2 linked regions of the Prochlorococcus marinus str. MIT 9313 genome follow. The protein of the gene in region 1 binds, or shares a complex with, the protein of each later gene. Links are inferred from orthologs where the notes say so. Each region holds a gene or a part of one and is shown in the gene's direction. Other genes may lie near its edges.

Region 1 (9,154 bases):
TTCGTTGACGCTGCCCGCCACTGAGAGTGATGCCTCTTTCGCCTACAAGCGTTTCCAATCCATCCGGGAAGCCCCTGATGTCATCCATCAGTCGGGCCTGCCTCGCAGATGTTTCAACTCGCTCCATAGAGGCCTGAGGATCGCCGTAACGAAGGTTGTCGGCGAGGCTGCTGGTGAAGAGATAGCCCTCTTGCGGAACAAGTGCAACATTGCTGCGCAGATCCTCGAGCAGCAAATCATTGACATCATGGTTGTCAATGAAAAGTTGCCCCCTTGGAACTTCCACCATCCTTCCGAGAGCTCTTGCCAGGGTCGTTTTCCCACATCCCACTGGCCCCACCACGGCGACGAGTTCACCTGGATTGATCACAAAGCTCAGTCCCGACAGCGAGTCGGTCTTGCTTTTGTCGTAACGAATCCGCAGTTCACGTGCTTCGATTCGACCTTTGAGCGGCGTCTCCAGGCTTAATGGTGTGGTTGGGTTGCGAATCATCGGGATACGCTGCAGAAGCTCTTCCACACGCTCCAAGCTCACCTGTCCGGTCTGGAACGTGTTGAGGGTGAAACCAAGTAGTGCAGTAGGAAAAACTAAGCGCTCTACAAAAAGGATCAAGGCCACCAATCCGCCGATGCTGAGGGTGCCTTGTTCCAGTTGACCGCTGCCAAGTGCCAAAAGTAGGAGCAGTGAAACCGAGGAGATTCCACCCAGCAAGGGGAAGAGGGTGCTGCGAGTTCGTGCCAGGCGAATAGCACTATCTTTATAGGTATTGTTTCGCTCCGCAAAGGCATCCTGTTCAGGTTGCTCCTGGCCATAGATCTTGATGGCACTTATGCCTGAGAGATCCTCCTGGATCAGTTCGCTGAGACTTGATAGAGCTTCCTGCTGGCGTTTTTGTTGCCGCATCATTCGCCCCCCAAACAGGCGCACAGTGCCAAGCATTACTGGATAGAGAGAGATTGCGGCCAGGGTTAAGCCTGGGTCGATGGCCAGCATCGCGGGAAGAGTGAAGCAGTAAGCCAACACAGTGTTGGTAAGGCTAAGAATCGCGAAGCCAAGTAGACGACGAATGTTTTCAACATCGCTGGTTGCGCGGCTAATGACTTCACCACTACCAGTCTCCTGCACCCAGCCTGGTTCCTGCCTAAGCATGTGGTCAAAAATGCGCTGGCGCAGGTCCACCTCCACTTGGCGACCGACACCGAAAACCAGTTGCCTAGACACCAAACGCACGATGCCCATGATGCTGGCGAGAATCACAATCCAGCTGGCCTGACGCATCACGTCAGTGATGGCAAAGCCTTCTTGGAGATCATCAATGATGCGCCTCACCTCTAGGGGGATGATGACGCTGACAATGTTCACCACTACGAGGGCCATTGCACCCATCAGCACAGTGCGGCGATGGGGCTTTAGATAACGACCAATGAGATCGAGGCGAAATGCTGCCATGCAGGTATCGCTACATGGTTCAACCTATGCAGCCAGTTTGATGAGCGAGCCTAGAGGGATTCTTGAAACATTGCGATCACAGATCCTTAGCTAATGCGCATTAGAACCATCCAATCCAGCTGAATGCTGGCGATTAAGTAACGTTGCTGCTCACTAACGAACGAGCTCCGGATGTAAATCTGGTCTCTATGCCCTGATTGTTGATTCGATTCATCGTCCTTCAGGGGTGCAAGATTTTTAGTGTGAATGTCTCAAGATCCTTAAGTTTTTGGGATTGAATGACGCAGCGCTAAATGCCTGAGACCTTTGGCCTTGGCACTAGTTGCAGCAATCAGAAAGTCGTTCCTATCCAGAGCTTCAATAGCGCCGTTTGGATGGATCAGAGGTCTTTCTTGCTGTTCTCTTGTAGAAATTCTCGCCAGTAGCAAAGTTTTAGGGGATAGTGGTGTTGTCCCCATCACCCAGCCCGGAGTGCTTTGCACCCGGGTTTTTTTCTGCTCCGATGCCTACTTCAGTTACTGCCTCTTCCTCTTGGTCGCAAATCCTCGAGATGTTGCTCGAGGGACAAAACCTTCCTGAGGTGGAAGCAACTGCCTTGATGGAGGCTTGGTTGGCGGAACAACTAACCCCTGTGCAGACCGGTGCGTTTCTAGCGGCTTTACGAGCCAAGGGGGTAACAGGAAATGAGTTATCAGGCATGGCCCAGGTGTTGCGAGGTGCTTGTCCCTTGCCTTGCCCATTGCCAGACATCCCTATGGTCGACACTTGTGGAACAGGTGGCGACGGTGCAGACACCTTCAACATCTCAACCGCAGTGGCGTTTACTGCTGCCGCCTGCGGGGCGAATGTGGCTAAGCATGGCAATCGCAGTGCAAGTGGCAAAGTCGGTTCAGCAGATGTTCTTGAGGGCCTGGGTCTACAGCTCAAGGCCCCTCTTGTCTCCGTGGTGGAGGCCCTGGTTGAGGTAGGCGTCACATTTTTATTTGCCCCAGCCTGGCACCCCGCTTTGGTCAACTTGGCCCCGTTGCGGCGCAGCCTTGGAGTGCGCACCGTCTTCAATCTTCTGGGTCCACTGGTGAATCCTTTGCAACCAAATGCCCAGGTTCTCGGGGTAGCTAAGGCTGAGCTGCTCAATCCAATGGCGGAAGCATTGCAACGGCTTGGCTTGCAGCGGGCCGTTGTTGTCCATGGCGCTGGAGGCCTTGATGAAGCGTCGTTGGAGGGAGCCAATGCAATGCGTTTGCTTGAGAATGGTCACTTACGACAAGCATCGATCGATTCGGCAGAACTCGGGCTTACTAGAGCTCCTTTGCAGGCTCTCCAGGGTGGTGATTTGGCAACAAATCAAGCGATTCTTTCCGCTGTACTTCAGGGAGGTGGTACCGCCCCTCAACGGGATGTGGTGGCATTGAACACAGCCCTAGTGCTCTGGGCTGCTGGCCTACAAGATGATTTACAAGCAGGTGTTTCTACTGCAAAGACTTGCCTGCAGGAAGGCCTCCCCTGGCAACGGCTAGAAGGGCTCCGCATGGCACTTGATCATCAAATTGGAGAATGAGACTGCGATGACTTCGGGATCCTTCTGCTGATGATTGCTTCATCGCGAAATTCGGCGCTCTTGATGCTTGCTGATGGAACGGTGCTTGAGGGGGAGGCCTTTGGTCATTGCGGTGACGCGATGGGCGAGGTGGTTTTCAACACCGGCATGACGGGCTACCAGGAAGTCCTTACGGATCCCAGTTACTCCGGTCAGTTGGTCACATTCACCTATCCAGAGTTGGGCAACACAGGCGTAAATCTTGATGATCAAGAATCATCCCGGCCGCATGCAAGGGGTGTCATCGCCCGTCAACTCTCCCCAACGCCGAGCAGTTGGCGTTGCCAACAGTCGCTGCAGACTTGGCTGGAGGAGAAAAGAGTTGTTGGTATCTCAGGTGTTGATACCAGGGCGCTTGTGAGACATCTGCGCGAGGTCGGAGCCATGAATGGGGTCATAAGCAGCAATGGTTCCACCCCTAAGCAGCTGATGGAACTGTTGCAGCAGGCTCCATCGATGGAGGGATTAAACCTTGCAGATCAGGTCTCAACGAAAGATCCATACCGCTGGAGATCAACTTGTGCTGTGGGCTTTGATCAAAGGTTGAAGCAACAAATTGATTCGCCCTATCACGTTGTCGCGATTGATTTCGGTATCAAGCGGGCCATACTCGACCGTTTGGTCGCTCACGGTTGTGAGGTCACCGTCCTGCCGGCCAGTTCAGATTTAGCCACCGTGTTGAGTTCACAACCCGAGGGCGTTTTTCTATCTAATGGACCTGGTGACCCTGCTGCCGTGACTGGTGGTATTGCCCTGGTTAAAGATCTTCTCAATAAGGTTGATATCCCCCTGTTTGGCATTTGCCTGGGTCATCAGATTATTGGGCTTGCCATGGGTGGCCGTACTTTCAAATTGGCCTATGGCCATCGCGGGCTCAACCATCCCTGCGGCACAACGGGGCAGGTGGAGATCACCAGTCAAAACCATGGATTCGCACTTGACGCCTCGTCTCTGTCACAGGTCAACGTGGTTGTGACCCATCTCAATCTCAATGACCGCACTGTTGCCGCGATAGCGCATCGGGATCGACCTGTCTTTGGTGTGCAATACCACCCGGAGGCGAGTCCTGGTCCTCATGATGCAGACCACCACTTCGCTCACTTTGTTGAGCTGATGGCAGATCGTCGCTGAAGCGTGGTGCGGATCACTCAGTATCACTACACTTCGTGCCATTGCGTCCCGGGGGACTGGTCCCATCACAGAATTGCAGCGACTGACCGTTTCTCTAAGAGGGGGTTTTGAACGTCGGCAGGGTTGTCTGGTGTTCCAGTTCACTGGACAGCTAGACGCTTATTCCGAGAAGCAGTTCATCACCTACGTAGAGGATGTGCTCATGGCCAATGCTGCTCCTTTGGTTATTGACCTGAACAAGATTGACTTTCTTGACTCTTCTGGTCTAGGGGCTTTGGTTCAAACTGCCAAGAAGTGCACCGATGCCAAACGGTCATTTGCCCTTGTGGGCAATGCAAGGGTCGTCCAAACTGTGAAACTTGTGCGGCTTGAGGATTTTCTCCACCTGGCAGTTGATCTGCGTACGGCTTTAAATCAGTTGAAGGCTTGAACAATTGGATTCGTAGTCAGTCAGCGATTGGCGGTGCTAATGAACTGGGACCGTTGCAGTTGGCTTGGCTTGGTGATGCTGTTTGGGAATTGCATCAGCGTCTGCGTCATTGTTACCAACCTGGCAGATCTGAAGATCTCCACCGAGCTGTTGTTGACGAGGTTAAGGCCGCTGCGCAGGCAGAAGCTCTGCTTCGCTTAGATCCGCATCTTTCAGATCTTGAGAAGGATTTGGTACGGCGAGGTCGTAACAAATCCGGACGAGGACCACGCCGTGGAGATGCAGCGACCTACGGCAAGGCCACAGGGTTTGAGACAATGGTTGGCTGGCTCTTTTTGCAGAATCCGGCGCGGCTTGCGCAGCTCTTGGATCAACTGGAGGAGACCGAACACGACTTGCTATAGCTTCTTCTCTTCTTATGAGCTCCCGCTTTGATCGCCGTTCAGGCAACCCCCCTCGTGGTGGTCGTCCTAGAGGAGGTCGTCCTGGTGGGATCCGACGGGATGGCGATGGGGTTTCTGGTCGATCTGCTTACGGAAGCCGCTCTTCCGGCAGCCGCCCATCGGGTGGTCGTTCCTCTGGACCGCGAGGGGTGTATCGCTCCAGGCCTGATGGAGAAGCTGGTGATAGCCCTTCAAAAGTATCCAATGGTGAAGGCTCTGGGCAGGGCCGTTTTAACCGTGATCGTTCTCGCTCTGAGCAGGGGCGTTTTAGCCGGGATCGGCCTCGCTCTGAACAAGGGCGTGCAAGTGAAACTGACAGAAAAGAGGCTCGTCGATTTCGTGATCAGAGGCCATCACGACGTCGCAGCGATGAACGGCTAGGGCGACGTCCCTCCTTGGGAGAACGTTCACGTCCTGCAGACAGGCAGTTGCCTTCAAAAAGATTCGATCCATCTACTTCGGATCGCGTTCCAGAGGCAGAAACATTCGGACCGGCTGCTGCCGATGATTTGCTTTGGGGACGTCATGCCAGCCAAGCTGCTCTGGAAGCTGGCCGCCCGATTCATCGCATCTGGTGCACATCAGATTTACGAAGCGCACCAAGGTTTTTGCAATTGCTTCGTGAGGCCAAGTCCTCAGGAGTACTGGTGGAAGAAGTTACCTGGGCTCGTCTCGGTCAACTCACAGGTGGTGCTGTGCATCAAGGAATTGTTCTACAGACTGCTGCCGCGGAGACCCTTGATTTGCAAAGTCTGATCGAGGGATGTGCGGGTCTTGGGGAATCGCCCCTTTTACTTGCCCTCGATGGCCTAACGGATCCCCACAATCTTGGCGCCATTATTCGATCTGCAGAGGCTCTAGGCGCCCATGGAGTTGTTCTCCCACAACGACGAAGTGCTGGTCTCACTGGTTCGGTGGCCAAGGTTGCAGCAGGCGCTTTGGAGCATCTACCAGTAGCGCGTGTCGTGAATCTCAATCGCTCTTTAGAAGCACTGAAGCAGGCGGGATATCGAGTTATTGGCCTGGCGGAGGAAGGGGACATCACCCTTCCAGATGTCGATCTAGACGGACCTTTAGTGATCGTAACGGGATCAGAGAAGCAGGGGATCTCTCTCCTAACTCGTCGCCATTGCGATCAGCTTGTACGCGTTCCATTGCGGGGGGTTACTCCCAGTCTGAATGCCTCTGTTGCTACTGCGATGTGTTTATACGAGGTTGCCCGTCGTGGCTGGATGAAGGGGGTTCATGGCCAAACTCCATCCCCCAGGATCGCGCGGCCTCAATGCCCTTTGCCGGTCATCTCTTGCGACTCCATTTCCGTGGAGTCAGAACCCATTGCCAAGACCAATCATTCGCCAATCCATCAGCCAGATGAGATTGAGCGGTTTGGGGAGGCTTTGCCATCCAGCTTGGCTAACCAGCAACTTTGTTCCAAAGATGATGAACCACCGATGGATCGCCAAATAGGGGATTTGCAGGCAGAAAGAACTTCGATTGAGGATGAGGATTTGCTGACCAGTCAGGATTGCAATTTTGACGTTTGTGAGGATCAATCACCTGATGAAGAGAGTGTTCAGCGTTGATCCAAAAATTCCTTCGCAGCCGACAGCGGAACACCAATTGGAACATGACGAGGCAAAATAATGCTCATCCGCAAACCTCAATCATGGGCTCATTGATTAGGCCCCTGCGTAGCCTCGTCAATGGCTTTGGTTTGGCTTGGTGGGCCAGGGTTGAAACCCGTGAACCAAATGTCACCTATTGGTTCGGCCCTTTTGTGACCCGAAAGAGTCTTGAGGTCAAGCTATCGACCTTCGTTGCGGATCTCTCTTTTGAGGGACCTGCGTCTGTGAATCACACCCTCGTGCGTTGTCGTCGCGTTGAGCCGCTGACGATCGCAGTCGAAGGCTGGTCAGACGACTGATAGCGTCGCTGCTGCACAGCACAGCACCGCAAGCCGATGGCGATCGCTGAATGGCGTCAGCAACTAAAGCTCGGCGAGGTTTCCGCCAGGGAACTCACAGATCACCAACTTGCTCGTATCGCAGTGGTGGATCCCACTCTGCACGCTTTTCTGGATATCACAGCAGATCGAGCTCGTGCCGATGCCGATCGCATCGATGAGGCCTTGGCTGCGGGTGAGTCTCTGCCACCTCTGGCTGGTGTGCCTTTGGCAATTAAGGACAACCTCTGCACGAAAGGAATACGCACCACCTGTTCCAGTCGAATGCTGGAAACCTTTGTGCCGCCCTATGAATCCACCGTCACTGAGCGCCTCTGGCAGGCCGGTGCTGTACTTCTCGGGAAAACAAATCTCGATGAGTTCGCCATGGGTAGCTCGACCGAGACATCTGCGTTTGGGGCTACATCCAATCCCTGGGATATCAGCCGTGTGCCGGGTGGCAGTTCTGGTGGCAGTGCAGCAGCTGTTGCGGCAGGTGAATGCATGGCTGCCTTGGGTTCGGATACTGGGGGCTCAATCCGTCAGCCCGCTTCATTTTGTGGAGTCGTAGGCCTTAAACCCACCTATGGCCGTGTCAGTCGTTGGGGTTTGGTGGCTTTTGCCAGTTCTCTTGACCAGGTTGGACCATTCACGACCAACGTGGCCGATGCTGCTGAGCTTTTACAAGTGATCGCAGGATCTGATCCTCGTGACTCCACTTGTCTCAATGTTGCTGTTCCCGATTATTGCTCTGCCCTTTCGCAACCAATGTCTGGGGTACGCATCGGCTTGATTCGTGAGTGCTTTGACCAAAACGGCTTGGATGCGCAAGTGAAGAGAACAGTTTTGACAGCTGCAGAGAAGCTGCAATCCTTGGGAGCGGAACTGGTTGAGGTGAGTTGCCCACGCTTTAGCGATGGCATCGCCACCTATTACGTGATTGCCCCATCGGAGGCTTCGGCCAACTTGGCGCGTTACGACGGGGTGAAGTACGGCTACCGAGCTGAAGGAGCTGATGCTCTAGCCGCGATGACAGCCCGAAGTCGCGCAGAGGGTTTTGGTAGCGAGGTGCAGCGACGCATCCTGATCGGCACCTATGCCCTCTCGGCTGGTTACATGGACGCTTACTACAAGAAAGCCCAGCAGGTCCGCACATTGATCCGTCAAGATTTTGATGCAGCCTTCCAAACGGTCGATGTGCTGCTGACACCCACATCACCTACCACTGCATTCAAAGCCGGTGCCCACGCTGATGATCCACTTGCCATGTACCTGGCTGACCTGCTGACGATCCCAGCCAACCTGGCTGGCTTACCTGCCATCAGTCTTCCCTGTGGATTCGATGACGATGGCCTTCCGATCGGGGTGCAGTTGATTGCAAATGTGCTGGAGGAGTCACGCCTCCTACAAGTGGCTTTTCACTATGAGCAAGCAGCAAACGTTATGGCAAATCACCCGCAGGGAAACTTCATTCCCTAAACGATCAATTGCACTAGATGCAGCGTTTGGCTACATGAACAACCCTGCATCTTGCGCCTCCTCCTAGGCTGGGGGCATGGCATTCGTTCCTCTTCACAACCACAGCGACTACAGCCTTCTGGACGGAGCTACACAGCTTCCCCAGATGGTGAAGCGAGCCAAGGAGCTAGGCATGCCCGCTCTGGCACTCACCGACCACGGTGTGATGTATGGCGCCATTGAACTGCTGAAGCTTTGCAAGAACGCTGAGATCAAGCCGATCATCGGCAATGAGATGTATGTGATCAACGGGTCTATTGAGGATCCGCAACCGAAGAAGGAGCGTCGTTATCACCTGGTGGTGCTTGCTAAGAACGCTGTTGGCTATCGCAATCTTGTGAAACTCACCAGCATTAGCCATCTGCGCGGCATGCGCGGCCGAGGCATCTTTGCAAGGCCATGCATTGATAAAGAACTGCTGAAGGCCTATAGCGAGGGGTTAATTGTTGCCACCGCTTGTCTTGGTGGGGAGATTCCTCAAGCCATCTTGCGCGGTCGCATTGATGTAGCAAGGGATGTGGCCCGTTGGTACCAGGAGGTCTTTGGCAAAGACTTCTATCTCGAAGTTCAGGATCACGGCTCGCCGGAAGACCGAATCGTCAATGTAGAGATTGTGAACATTGCCAAAGAACTAGGGATTGAG
Region 2 (10,191 bases), 190 kb from region 1 along the record:
TGCTTTATGTATAGCACAATCTAAGGCTGATGAATGCACAAGTATCGATTGAATTGTATGAAACTTCAACTACATCAGGTTGCAATCAGACGGCATCAGTGAATGGAGCCATGCCTTTTTAATGCTCTCGGCAACGTTCGATGGTTGTGCCAAGCGCTATGAACGTTTCTGCCAGCGCTATCGCCATCACGGCAAAGGCGCTCCAAAGTGCCACTGGGGTAGTCGCATACTTAAACGGCTGGTGAGCAGTGCAAGAACTAGAAGCAAGAAAAATAAGATCTCACCAGGCCAACAACGATTGCCTTTGGCTTGGGATATTCGCCTCAATCAAATCCCTGAGGATTGGCATCAACTTGCCGTGAAATATAAAAAAAATGGAATCAGAGATGGTGATATTCAGTTCACGTGCTGAGAGTGAGTTAAGGAGATATAGGTATTGGCTAGAGGTGAGAAGTTGATGGTTAGCTTTTCAGTAGCGCATGACTATGTTCCAGACGGGCTTGTAGTTGAGAACCCGGATTACATAGTTCCGTTTCCTCCTGACCATCCGGAACCGACACCTAGAGGTAACGAGAGCGTTGGCCTAGGTGTCGAACTCGTTGAGCTTCTTCTGCGTTCCTTTTGGCATCCTCTCGACCCCTCTAGCTGATGTGGCACTAACTTGAGAGGCACACCTCGAAATGTTCGGCATTGAACATTTTGATGGCTGTTTTCCTCACTTAAGTGTACCGGGATCTGCTTTTACTGTGGTAGGCAACTACCACACCAAACTGGTTTATTGGGGTTTATCTTGTGCGATTAGGGACAGCTTGCTCACTCCTGTCAGTTTTAGAATTTCCTAGTCCAGGACATTAAAAAACCCCTCAGAGAGGGGCTTTTAAGAGGTGGCGGGGGGGAGATTTGAACTCCCGACCTTCGGGTTATGAGCCCGACGAGCTACCAGACTGCTCTACCCCGCGGTGACCCTCAAAGCATACCTTTTGAGGCTTGTGCAACCTGGTCTTTGTTTAGGTTTCCTGGTATCGAAGAGCGCCGGCCACTTCCAGCTGCACACCTGGAGCAATGAGCAACACCTGTTCCTCTAATTCTTGCAGTCCGGTTGGGGTGAGCCAATCAAGTTGGCGAAGTAGGTGGAGCGCTACAGCGTGTTTTGCTCGTTTGGATCCGTCTTCTACTTTGATCGCTACACCCATCCCTTCACCAACGCGGCTTAGACATTGGACACCTTCTGCTCCACCCTTGCTCACGATTTGTCCGTGAGCTCGTCGCATGAGCTCAGTGTCAAATCGGCCTTCCCCTGCTACGAGTTCAGGATGGGCCAACATCGCCCTGATCACTTGTTCCATTTCTGCCTGACGTGATGCCCCGAGATGGGCATAGAGCAGAGCGATTTGGTCTAGCCGTAGGCGAAGGGTTGGTGCTCCACAGTCATCCCTGGCAGCTACGAGCTCGTCGGCCGGTAGCCCAAGCAGTTCGGCTATGCGTCGATTCACTTCGACTTGCAGAGGATGGTTGCCTTGCAGGTATGAATCAAGGGGCCAACCCATTTTCTTGCTCGTCGCAAGAAAGCCAGCATGTTTCCCGGAGCAGTTGTGCTCTAGCGGGCTCGTGCCTCCCCTTGGAATGGGGCATTGCAGCAGGCTTGGGTCTAGCTCGGCATTCCAAAGCAACCTGAAGGCTTCGCGGGCATGGGCGGGTGTCCCTGAATGGGATCCACAGCAGATTGCTAATCCTTTTTCTCCACAGTTCATTTGCTCCGCTGCACCACTACTCAAAAATGGCAGTGCTTGAAAGGGCTTTAGAGCTGAACGGATGAAGGTTTCAAAGTCTGCACAACCCGCTCGCATCAGGACGCGCCCTCGCCCATCGCAAACCACAGCATGCACGCGATGGATCGACTCCACGCTGGAGCCACGCTTAAGGCTTACTTCAAGAGGCGTTGTGCTCGAACGCTGGGAGCTTCCGAACCAGGTTGGAAGATTCATGCTCAAGCAGACTTTTGGGCTTCAGAGAGCCTGGCAGAGACTCGCCCCCTTGGATGATGAAGCTTGTGATGAAGTCCATGGTTCGTGCCAAATAACCAAGCAATGGAACTTCGAGTTGGTGTTAATTGCTACTCATTCAAAGTGGTGTTTTTAAGTCTCAGGATGCTTGAGAGAGATTCGAGCTCATGAAGCCGTGATGCTTTCCATGACTCCAGAAGGCTTCCAGGTCGTAAAAGCCTCGTTCGCTTGGCTGTAGAACATGCACGATTAATTCGCCGTAATCGAGCAGAGCCCATTTCCCTTCATTAAGACCTTCGCTTCTCAATGGCAATCGATCGGCTTCTACCTCAAGGCGATCTTCCACAGATTTAGCAATTGCTCGTACTTGGACTTCAGACAGTCCTCCGGCAATCACCATCCAGTCCGCCAGGCTGGAGACCTCATCGATTCGGATCAGTTGAATGTCTGTAGCTTTGCGATCGTCGCAGGCTTCAGCGGCCATTTCTGCTAGCTGTTCACTATCCATAGACGTTCTCACTGCTTACGGATTGGCGAGATCCTTCCTGTTCAGCCATCTCTGCTCGAGCTTTTTCAGCACTTTTTCTAAGGGCTTCCAATCGATCTTCATAGAAGCTTCGCTTCTTCTTTTTGCGGGTTTGTTCCACAAGCTCCTTTAGCGCTCCCCCAAGGCTCTTGTAGGCATTCGGCACGCTGTAATTAAAACGACAGGCCAGATCAATAGCCCGTTCATCGGCAGCGATTGCATCCTGAAGCCGCTTTTCAGAGTTGTTTTTTAAATAGAGCCGATATCCAGCGAAGCCCGAAAGACCTAGGGCCATTAATAGCAACAATCCGTCTTGAACCCAGAGTTCACCAATTGCACCGCCGAGGCCGATGGCTAGAGCAGCCATTTCCCAGCCATCGCGAGGAATGGTGTCGTTCTGGACTCGACCAACTTCATGCCAAAAAAGCAAGTTGCGATGGTCGAGCGCGAAATTGTCCCATTGTTCGAGATCGATTTGGATCTCGACCTCATCGCGTCCGATTTCCTCGAGGGTGATGAGCGGTGGATCTACCGCTGCTGCCGCCTCCACGAACACCCAGCTCTGCATCTCTGGCGGCAGCTGCCCCTTAAGGCGCTGGAGTTCGCTCATGGTCTTGATCTCTCTCCGTACTCATCAAGCTAGCGACTACATGGCGCCTGGGTGTTTTCCCTGAGCTATCTCTGACGTTGCGTGGGAAGCTAGTCGCGTTTGGCCAACACCCGAAATTCCATGCCCCGTAGGTCTGATCTGCGTCGCATCCTTCTGCTGGGGTCAGGTCCGATCGTGATTGGCCAGGCCTGTGAATTTGATTATTCCGGCACTCAAGCATGTAAGGCCTTGCGGGATGAAGGTTTTGAGGTGGTGTTGGTGAATTCCAATCCGGCCTCAATCATGACGGATCCGGAGATGGCTGATCGCACCTATATCGAGCCGCTCACGCCCGAGGTTGTGACTCGCGTCATTGAGTTAGAGCGCCCTGATGCGTTGCTGCCAACCATGGGCGGCCAGACGGCTCTTAATTTGGCGGTGGAATTGGCTGAAAACCACACACTCGAACGTTTTGGCGTTGAGTTGATCGGTGCAGATCTAGCTGCAATTCGAAAGGCCGAAGATCGCCAGCTGTTTAAGCAGGCGATGGAGCGTATAGGAGTCAACGTTTGTCCTTCAGGGATTGCTTCCAGCCTCAAGGAGGCAGAAGAGGTTGGTGAAGTGATTAATAGTTTTCCGCGCATCATCCGACCGGCCTTCACTCTTGGTGGCAGTGGTGGTGGCATTGCTTACAACCCTGAAGAATTTGCAGCGATCTGCAAAAGCGGTCTTGATGCCAGCCCGGTTTCTCAGATCTTGATCGAAAAGTCGTTGTTGGGTTGGAAGGAGTTCGAGTTAGAGGTGATGCGTGATTTGGCGGATAACGTTGTGATCGTCTGTAGCATTGAAAATCTCGATGCAATGGGTGTTCATACAGGAGATTCAATCACTGTTGCTCCTGCGCAAACTCTCACCGATCGTGAGTATCAGAGGCTTAGAGATCAATCCATTGCCATTATTCGTGAGATAGGTGTTGCTACGGGGGGTAGCAATATTCAGTTCGCGATCAATCCAGATGATGGCGAGGTGGTTGTTATTGAAATGAATCCGCGCGTTAGTCGATCATCAGCGCTGGCAAGTAAGGCCACGGGGTTTCCAATTGCCAAGATTGCTGCTCGTCTTGCTGTTGGTTATACCCTTGACGAAATTATCAACGACATCACGGGTAAGACACCAGCGTGTTTTGAACCCACAATTGATTATGTTGTCACGAAGATTCCACGATTTGCATTTGAGAAGTTTAAGGGCAGCCCTGCTGTTCTCTCTACGGCAATGAAGTCTGTGGGAGAGGCAATGGCGATCGGTCGCTGTTTCGAAGAGTCTTTTCAGAAAGCGATGCGTTCTCTAGAAATTGGGCGGGCTGGTTGGGGTTGTGATCGGCAAGAGCCAGAATTTACGCCTACAGAAATTGAGCGTTTGTTGCGCACGCCTTCTCCTGAGCGGATCATGGCAGTGAGAACAGCGATGTTGGCCGGACGCAGTGACCATGATATTTACGCTTTGAGCAAAATTGATATTTGGTTTTTAGCCAAATTACGCCACATGATCAATATTGAGACAACGCATCTGCATGGCCGCACATTAGATGAATTGGATCAGCAGTCTCTACTCTGCTTGAAGCAGCTTGGCTATTCCGATCGTCAGATTGCTTGGGCGACAGGTTCTGAAGAGCTCGCTGTACGTGCACGTCGTGAACTGTTAAATATCAAACCTGTTTTTAAGACAGTCGATACTTGCGCTGCCGAATTTTCATCTACTACTCCATATCATTATTCAACTTATGAGCGACCCCTGTACCGTCTTGATTCTGATGACCAATTGTATAAACTTGAGCCGGAAAGTGAGGTCGTTACAGACAACCGCGCAAAAGTGATGATTCTTGGCGGCGGTCCTAATCGTATCGGCCAAGGAATTGAGTTTGACTATTGCTGTTGCCATGCTTCATTTGCTTCGCAGGACAAGGGATTTGTCACTGTGATGGTTAACAGTAATCCCGAAACTGTCTCCACTGACTATGACACCAGTGACAGACTTTATTTCGAACCTCTTACTCTTGAGGATGTACTCAATGTGATCGAGGCTGAACGGCCTAATGGTGTCATTGTTCAGTTTGGTGGTCAGACCCCACTCAAGTTGGCGATTCCCTTGCTTCGTTGGCTAGAGAGTTCGATCGGAAAGTCAACAGGCACACGGATATGGGGTACATCACCAGAATCAATTGATCGGGCTGAAGATCGTGAACAGTTCGAGGCGATCCTGCGGCAGCTTCAAATTCGCCAGCCACGTAATGGCTTGGCTCGCAGTGAAAAAGATGCCCGAGCCGTAGCACTTCGCATTGGTTATCCCGTTGTTGTTCGTCCCTCTTATGTGCTTGGAGGCCGAGCCATGGAGGTGGTGTTTGATGAACAAGAGTTGAATCGCTATATGGCTGAAGCGGTTCAGGTCGAACCTGATCATCCAGTGCTCATCGATCAGTATCTGGAAAATGCTGTGGAAGTTGATGTTGACGCTCTCTGTGACTCTGATGGAGTTGTAGTGATTGGCGGTTTGATGGAACACATTGAGCCTGCTGGAATTCATTCTGGTGATTCCGCTTGCTGCCTTCCCTCCATCTCTCTTGGTGAGCAAGCCCTTCGCACGATTCGTCTCTGGAGTGAAGCGTTGGCCCTTGCGCTCAAAGTTCAGGGGTTGATCAATCTGCAGTTCGCTGTCCAGCGGGATGAAGCGGGTGATGAACAAGTGTTCATCATCGAGGCCAACCCTCGTGCTTCTCGTACCGTTCCTTTTGTGGCTAAAGCCACAGGAGTACCCCTGGCCAGGATCGCAACTAGGCTCATGGCAGGAGAGACTTTGGCGGCTATTGGACTTACGCATGAGCCTCAACCGCCTCTTCAGTCTGTCAAGGAAGCCGTATTGCCATTCCGTCGTTTCCCTGGGGCCGATTCGGTGCTTGGCCCGGAGATGCGGTCCACTGGAGAAGTGATGGGTTCAGCTTCCAGTTTTGGCATGGCGTTTGCCAAGTCTGAAATTGCAGCTGGTGATTCCCTCCCTATTCGTGGCACTGTCTTTCTCTCTACTCATGACCGGGATAAGCCAGCACTAATACTTGTCGCTGAAAGGCTGATTGAACTTGGCTTTGATCTCACGGCCACCTCCGGAACTGCTCAAGCCCTTAATCGGGCTGGATTGAACGTTCAGCCAGTACTTAAGGTTCATGAGGGACGTCCCAATATCGAAGATTTGATTCGCTCTGGTCAGATTCAGTTGGTGATCAACACACCTATTGGCCGTCAGGCCGCTCATGACGACAAATATTTGCGACGAGCAGCTCTTGATTACTCCGTGCCTACCCTTACGACGATTGCTGGAGCACGAGCTGCTGTTGAGGGAATTACGGCACTTCAACAACAGTCATTATCCGTAGCGGCGCTTCAAGACATCCATGTTTGATCTCCCATTAGGCTTGCTCAACTGAAATTCTTGCCGTGATCGCTAACGCTTCCCCTATTGTTTTGGCTCCTGGTAGTGATTGTCGAGAACTATTTCAGGCGGCTTATGAGAATCGCTACACCTGGGATCCGGTCTTTTCTGGTTATCGGGGTCGGTGTCTCTGGGTCAAGGATGATCGTGTCGTGGAAGGGAAGTTTGAGTTGGGAGCAGATCTTAAGGCCCATATTGATGGTATAGAAGATGAATTGATCGCTAAGGCTGTCTCTTCCCAGCTTTGGGAAGTTGCCATACATCGAGTACGACGCAGTTTTGAAAAGACCCATGGTGAAAACACTTTTACCGCAGGTGAAAACGATGAGGTTGGCTTAGAAGTGATCGTTGGAGGTAAAAATCTTGGTGATCGTTATCGGATCAAAAATGATGTGGTGACGATGGTTCATCGCCATATTCACGGAACAGTGGTGACCATTTTTACAAAAAGTACGACGGATACAGGTTATGGCTACCTAAGTCATACTTACAGCAGTCAATACCACGACCCAAAAACAAATGAGCCTACCAGTGGGTTAAGTCAGTTCACTGATACTTTTGTGCCCTTGGCTGATGATGGCTTGTGGGTATTGAGTGAAAGGTTAGTGAAAAAAGATGCTTTTGCTGGAATGGCTGCTGAACAGCATTTGTTTAAGTTCGTAGATCTTGAGCAGCTTTAAAATAATTGATAATGGTTGCCAATTTTTTTGAGATTAATATAGGTGCTCTTTGCTTAATTGTCAGTGATGACAGCATTGATTTTATTGGAAAAGCTAATTAATTCTTTTAAGTCTATCTGTTTTTAGGTGTTATTGTACTTAGTTTACTCGAGTAAAACTTTCATCTGTGGTTGACCAATTGTCATCCTTGTCTTGCTTACAGCCAGCTTGATGATATTAGGGGTGGGCTTTATGCCCTTGATATGCCAATGCTATTGCTGTTCATCATGCAGGTCATTCGGCTTTGCCTTTTATGAGGCTAGATCAATAGCTCGCTGAATTTACTGACTCCACATTGGGTCACCATGGCCATGGAGATGACACTGGCACTATTTCAAGTTTCGCTGGTGCAATCCCTGTTGCTGATCGAGGGTTTGTCTGGGCTGTTGCTCATACACTTATGGGCTCATGCTTGTTCTAAGCCTGACGGGCTTACTAGTGAGTGCGATAGCGAATATTCTTTGGCATAAACAAAAACTATCGATTTAAAAAAGGGGTAGATGTGAGGCTGAAAACGTCACTTCAAGACGCGTCTGGCATAGGACTGACGTCTTTGAGCTTTTCATTCAATTGCATTGCCAGAGTCTGACGTCCTACTGCCAGCACTTTTAGTGTGTCTTCGTGCATGCGTAGTTGGGCATCAGCAACTTGCATGCCACGGATCAGTTCCTTCAGTTCATCTGGTAGTGCATTCAGGTCGTAGCGCTTGCCTTCGAAGGTGAGCACTGGGTCAGATTTATTGGCGGCAGAGTCAGTCATTGTGTTTGAGTTCTGTTCTTGAGTGTCATTTGTACTTTTGGACCTACCTAAGGGCCATTTGGGAGCCATTGTTAGGGGAAACAGAGCATTATCTTTAGCATTGAACCAAAGATTGGATCTTGATCCTATGGGATGCGTACAATCCCTTTGTCTTTCTTTGAGACACTCTGCAAATCACGAATGAACTGTCGTTCGCAGAGCTCTCTATAGCGTCCCGTACGGGCCATTAGTTCGTCATGGCTGCCACGATCACTGATACGTCCTTGTTCTAAGACAACAATCTGATCGGCTTCCTGAACAGTTGCCAGACGATGGGCAATCACTAGAACGGTTCGTCCTTGCATGGCACGACGTAGTCCAAGTTGTATCGCTGCTTCCGCTTCTGCGTCTAGTGCACTAGTGGCTTCATCTAACAGCAGCACGGCTGGATTGCCGAGCACGGCTCTGGCAATGGCGATGCGTTGCAGTTGGCCACCAGAAAGGTTTGTGCCGCGTTCTTCCAATTGAGTGGAATATCCTTCCGGTAAGGACATGATGAAATCGTGAGCGTTGGCAAGGATTGCTGCTTCTTTGACCTTCTCTTTACTCACATTTCGACCGAAAAGAATGGCTTCTTCGACGCTGCCAGAGAAGACTGTTGTTCGTTGCGGCACCAAGGCCACCTGATGTCTTAGCTCCTGGGCTTTGACCTGGATGAGCTCATGACCATCTAGAAGAATCTTTCCTTGCTGGGCCGTGTTGAAGCGTAAAAGTAATGAAAACAGAGTGCTCTTTCCAGCACCAGATGGACCCACGAGTGCAACGGTCTGGCCAGCCTTCACTTCTAGAGACAGATCGTGTAGCACCTGTTTCTCATTGACATAGGCAAAACTGACGTGACGAAGCACTAGATCACCTTTTAAGCGACCCAGTGGTTCAGCCTCGTCAATGTCAGGAGGTTCCTGTGGTTCGCGTTCAATTTCTCGCAGGCGTCGTAGTGAGGCCTGGCCTTGCTGGAATTCATTGAAATTCGTGGTGAGGTGGCTAATGGGATCGATCAGCATCAGCAAGGCAGCCACATAGCTGCTGAAACTTTGCCCATCCATTCCGCCGGTTTGAATCCGAGCGGCACCAATCGCCAAGACTGTGAGGATGCCAGCGGCTTCGATGAAGCCAACGACAGGATGCTGTAGAGCTAGCAGACGCAGGGTTTGGTATCGCGCTTGACGATGAAGATCAACTTCGGCATCAAAGCGCTTCTGAAGCCAGGGTTCTGCAGCAAAGGCTCTCACCAAAGGCAACCCTTGGATTGCTTCACCAAGTAGCCCTGCAAGATCGCTCACCTGACGCTGGCTGCGTTCGGCAGCTCTCATGACTCTGGCACCAAACTGGCTTACCAAGATCGCCACCATTGGCGCTAGCAGCAGGGTGGCTAGTGATAGTTGCCAGTCAAGAAAAACCATATAGCCAAATACCGCTACCAATTGCAGAGCACTTGGTGTGGTGTCTTGAATGGTCTTGTAAATCACTTCTCCCACCCGATCGGCATCCTCAGTGAGCCGATAGGTCAGATCTCCTGAAGACAGTTTCTCGAGGGCCCCTAGTTCGACTTGTTGCAGCTGTGCAAACAAATCACGACGCAGGTCTTGGCTCACTCGCAATGCTGGCCCGGCAAGCATGGTGTCCTGTCCGAATTGAGCCAGTTTTTGAACCAGAAAAACAGTGAGTGCTATGGCAATCACTTGGACGACCTGGGCCAGCTTGCCTGCCCCGATCGCTGGAATCAGCTGCCCAGCAAGCCATGCCAGTAGCGGCCAGCATCCTACGTAAATCAGCATGCACACACCTCCCCAGATCAGCCTGCGCAGGTGAGGGCGTAAGAGGGGAAGCAGTCTGCGGAAGCCGGCTTCGGAGGAGGAAAACATCGAGTCACACTAGTTGCGTGAACGCTCTGCTTATTCAATGAAGTTGGATCAATTTCTTAAATGGCAGGGCTGGGTGGCCACTGGAGGCGAGGCGAAACAGCTGATCCAGTCAGGGCAGGTGTTTGTCAATGGCTCTGTTGAAACAAGGCGTGGCCACCATTTGAGTTCAGGCAACCGGGTTCGACTGGGCACAGATGAGGCGGTCTTTGTC

The links.
Region 2: the proteins of carA (region 1) and carB are in contact, whole or in part, in a solved structure (PDB 1KEE), measured with the Escherichia coli proteins. The link is inferred for Prochlorococcus marinus str. MIT 9313 from one-to-one orthologs.

Annotation. Positions count from the first base shown.
Region 1 is NC_005071.1:702,362-711,515, reverse strand. What follows is about bases 2,279-5,108. They hold carA (glutamine-hydrolyzing carbamoyl-phosphate synthase small subunit), read left to right. Parts: upstream 2,279-3,038; coding sequence 3,039-4,178; downstream 4,179-5,108. Other genes in these bases: rlmB (23S rRNA (guanosine(2251)-2'-O)-methyltransferase RlmB), read left to right, coding at 5,027-5,108; AKG35_RS03410 (Mini-ribonuclease 3), read left to right, coding at 4,605-5,012; AKG35_RS03415 (STAS domain-containing protein), read left to right, coding at 4,252-4,608; trpD (anthranilate phosphoribosyltransferase), read left to right, coding at 2,279-3,008. Outside these bases: AKG35_RS03430 (ABC transporter ATP-binding protein), read right to left, coding at 1-1,450; AKG35_RS12730 (hypothetical protein), read right to left, coding at 1,711-1,932; more of trpD, read left to right, coding at 1,953-2,278; more of rlmB, read left to right, coding at 5,109-6,634; AKG35_RS03400 (DUF1816 domain-containing protein), read left to right, coding at 6,679-6,975; Asp-tRNA(Asn)/Glu-tRNA(Gln) amidotransferase subunit GatA, read left to right, coding at 7,012-8,472; AKG35_RS03390 (DNA polymerase III subunit alpha), read left to right, coding at 8,549-9,154. UniProt on the Escherichia coli protein: Small subunit of the glutamine-dependent carbamoyl phosphate synthetase (CPSase).
Region 2 is NC_005071.1:895,246-905,436, reverse strand. Bases 2,902-6,768 are described here. They hold carB (carbamoyl-phosphate synthase large subunit), read left to right. Parts: upstream 2,902-3,259; coding sequence 3,260-6,568; downstream 6,569-6,768. Other genes in these bases: AKG35_RS04270 (DUF3386 domain-containing protein), read left to right, coding at 6,604-6,768; AKG35_RS04280 (DUF3318 domain-containing protein), read right to left, coding at 2,902-3,139. Also shown: AKG35_RS04300 (hypothetical protein), read left to right, coding at 122-412; AKG35_RS12750 (hypothetical protein), read left to right, coding at 458-649; AKG35_RS04290 (asparaginase), read right to left, coding at 1,008-1,985; rsfS (ribosome silencing factor), read right to left, coding at 2,143-2,511; more of AKG35_RS04280, read right to left, coding at 2,504-2,901; more of AKG35_RS04270, read left to right, coding at 6,769-7,278; AKG35_RS04265 (DUF6447 family protein), read right to left, coding at 7,840-8,076; AKG35_RS04260 (ABC transporter ATP-binding protein), read right to left, coding at 8,202-9,980; AKG35_RS04255 (RNA-binding S4 domain-containing protein), read left to right, coding at 10,018-10,191. UniProt on the Escherichia coli protein: Large subunit of the glutamine-dependent carbamoyl phosphate synthetase (CPSase).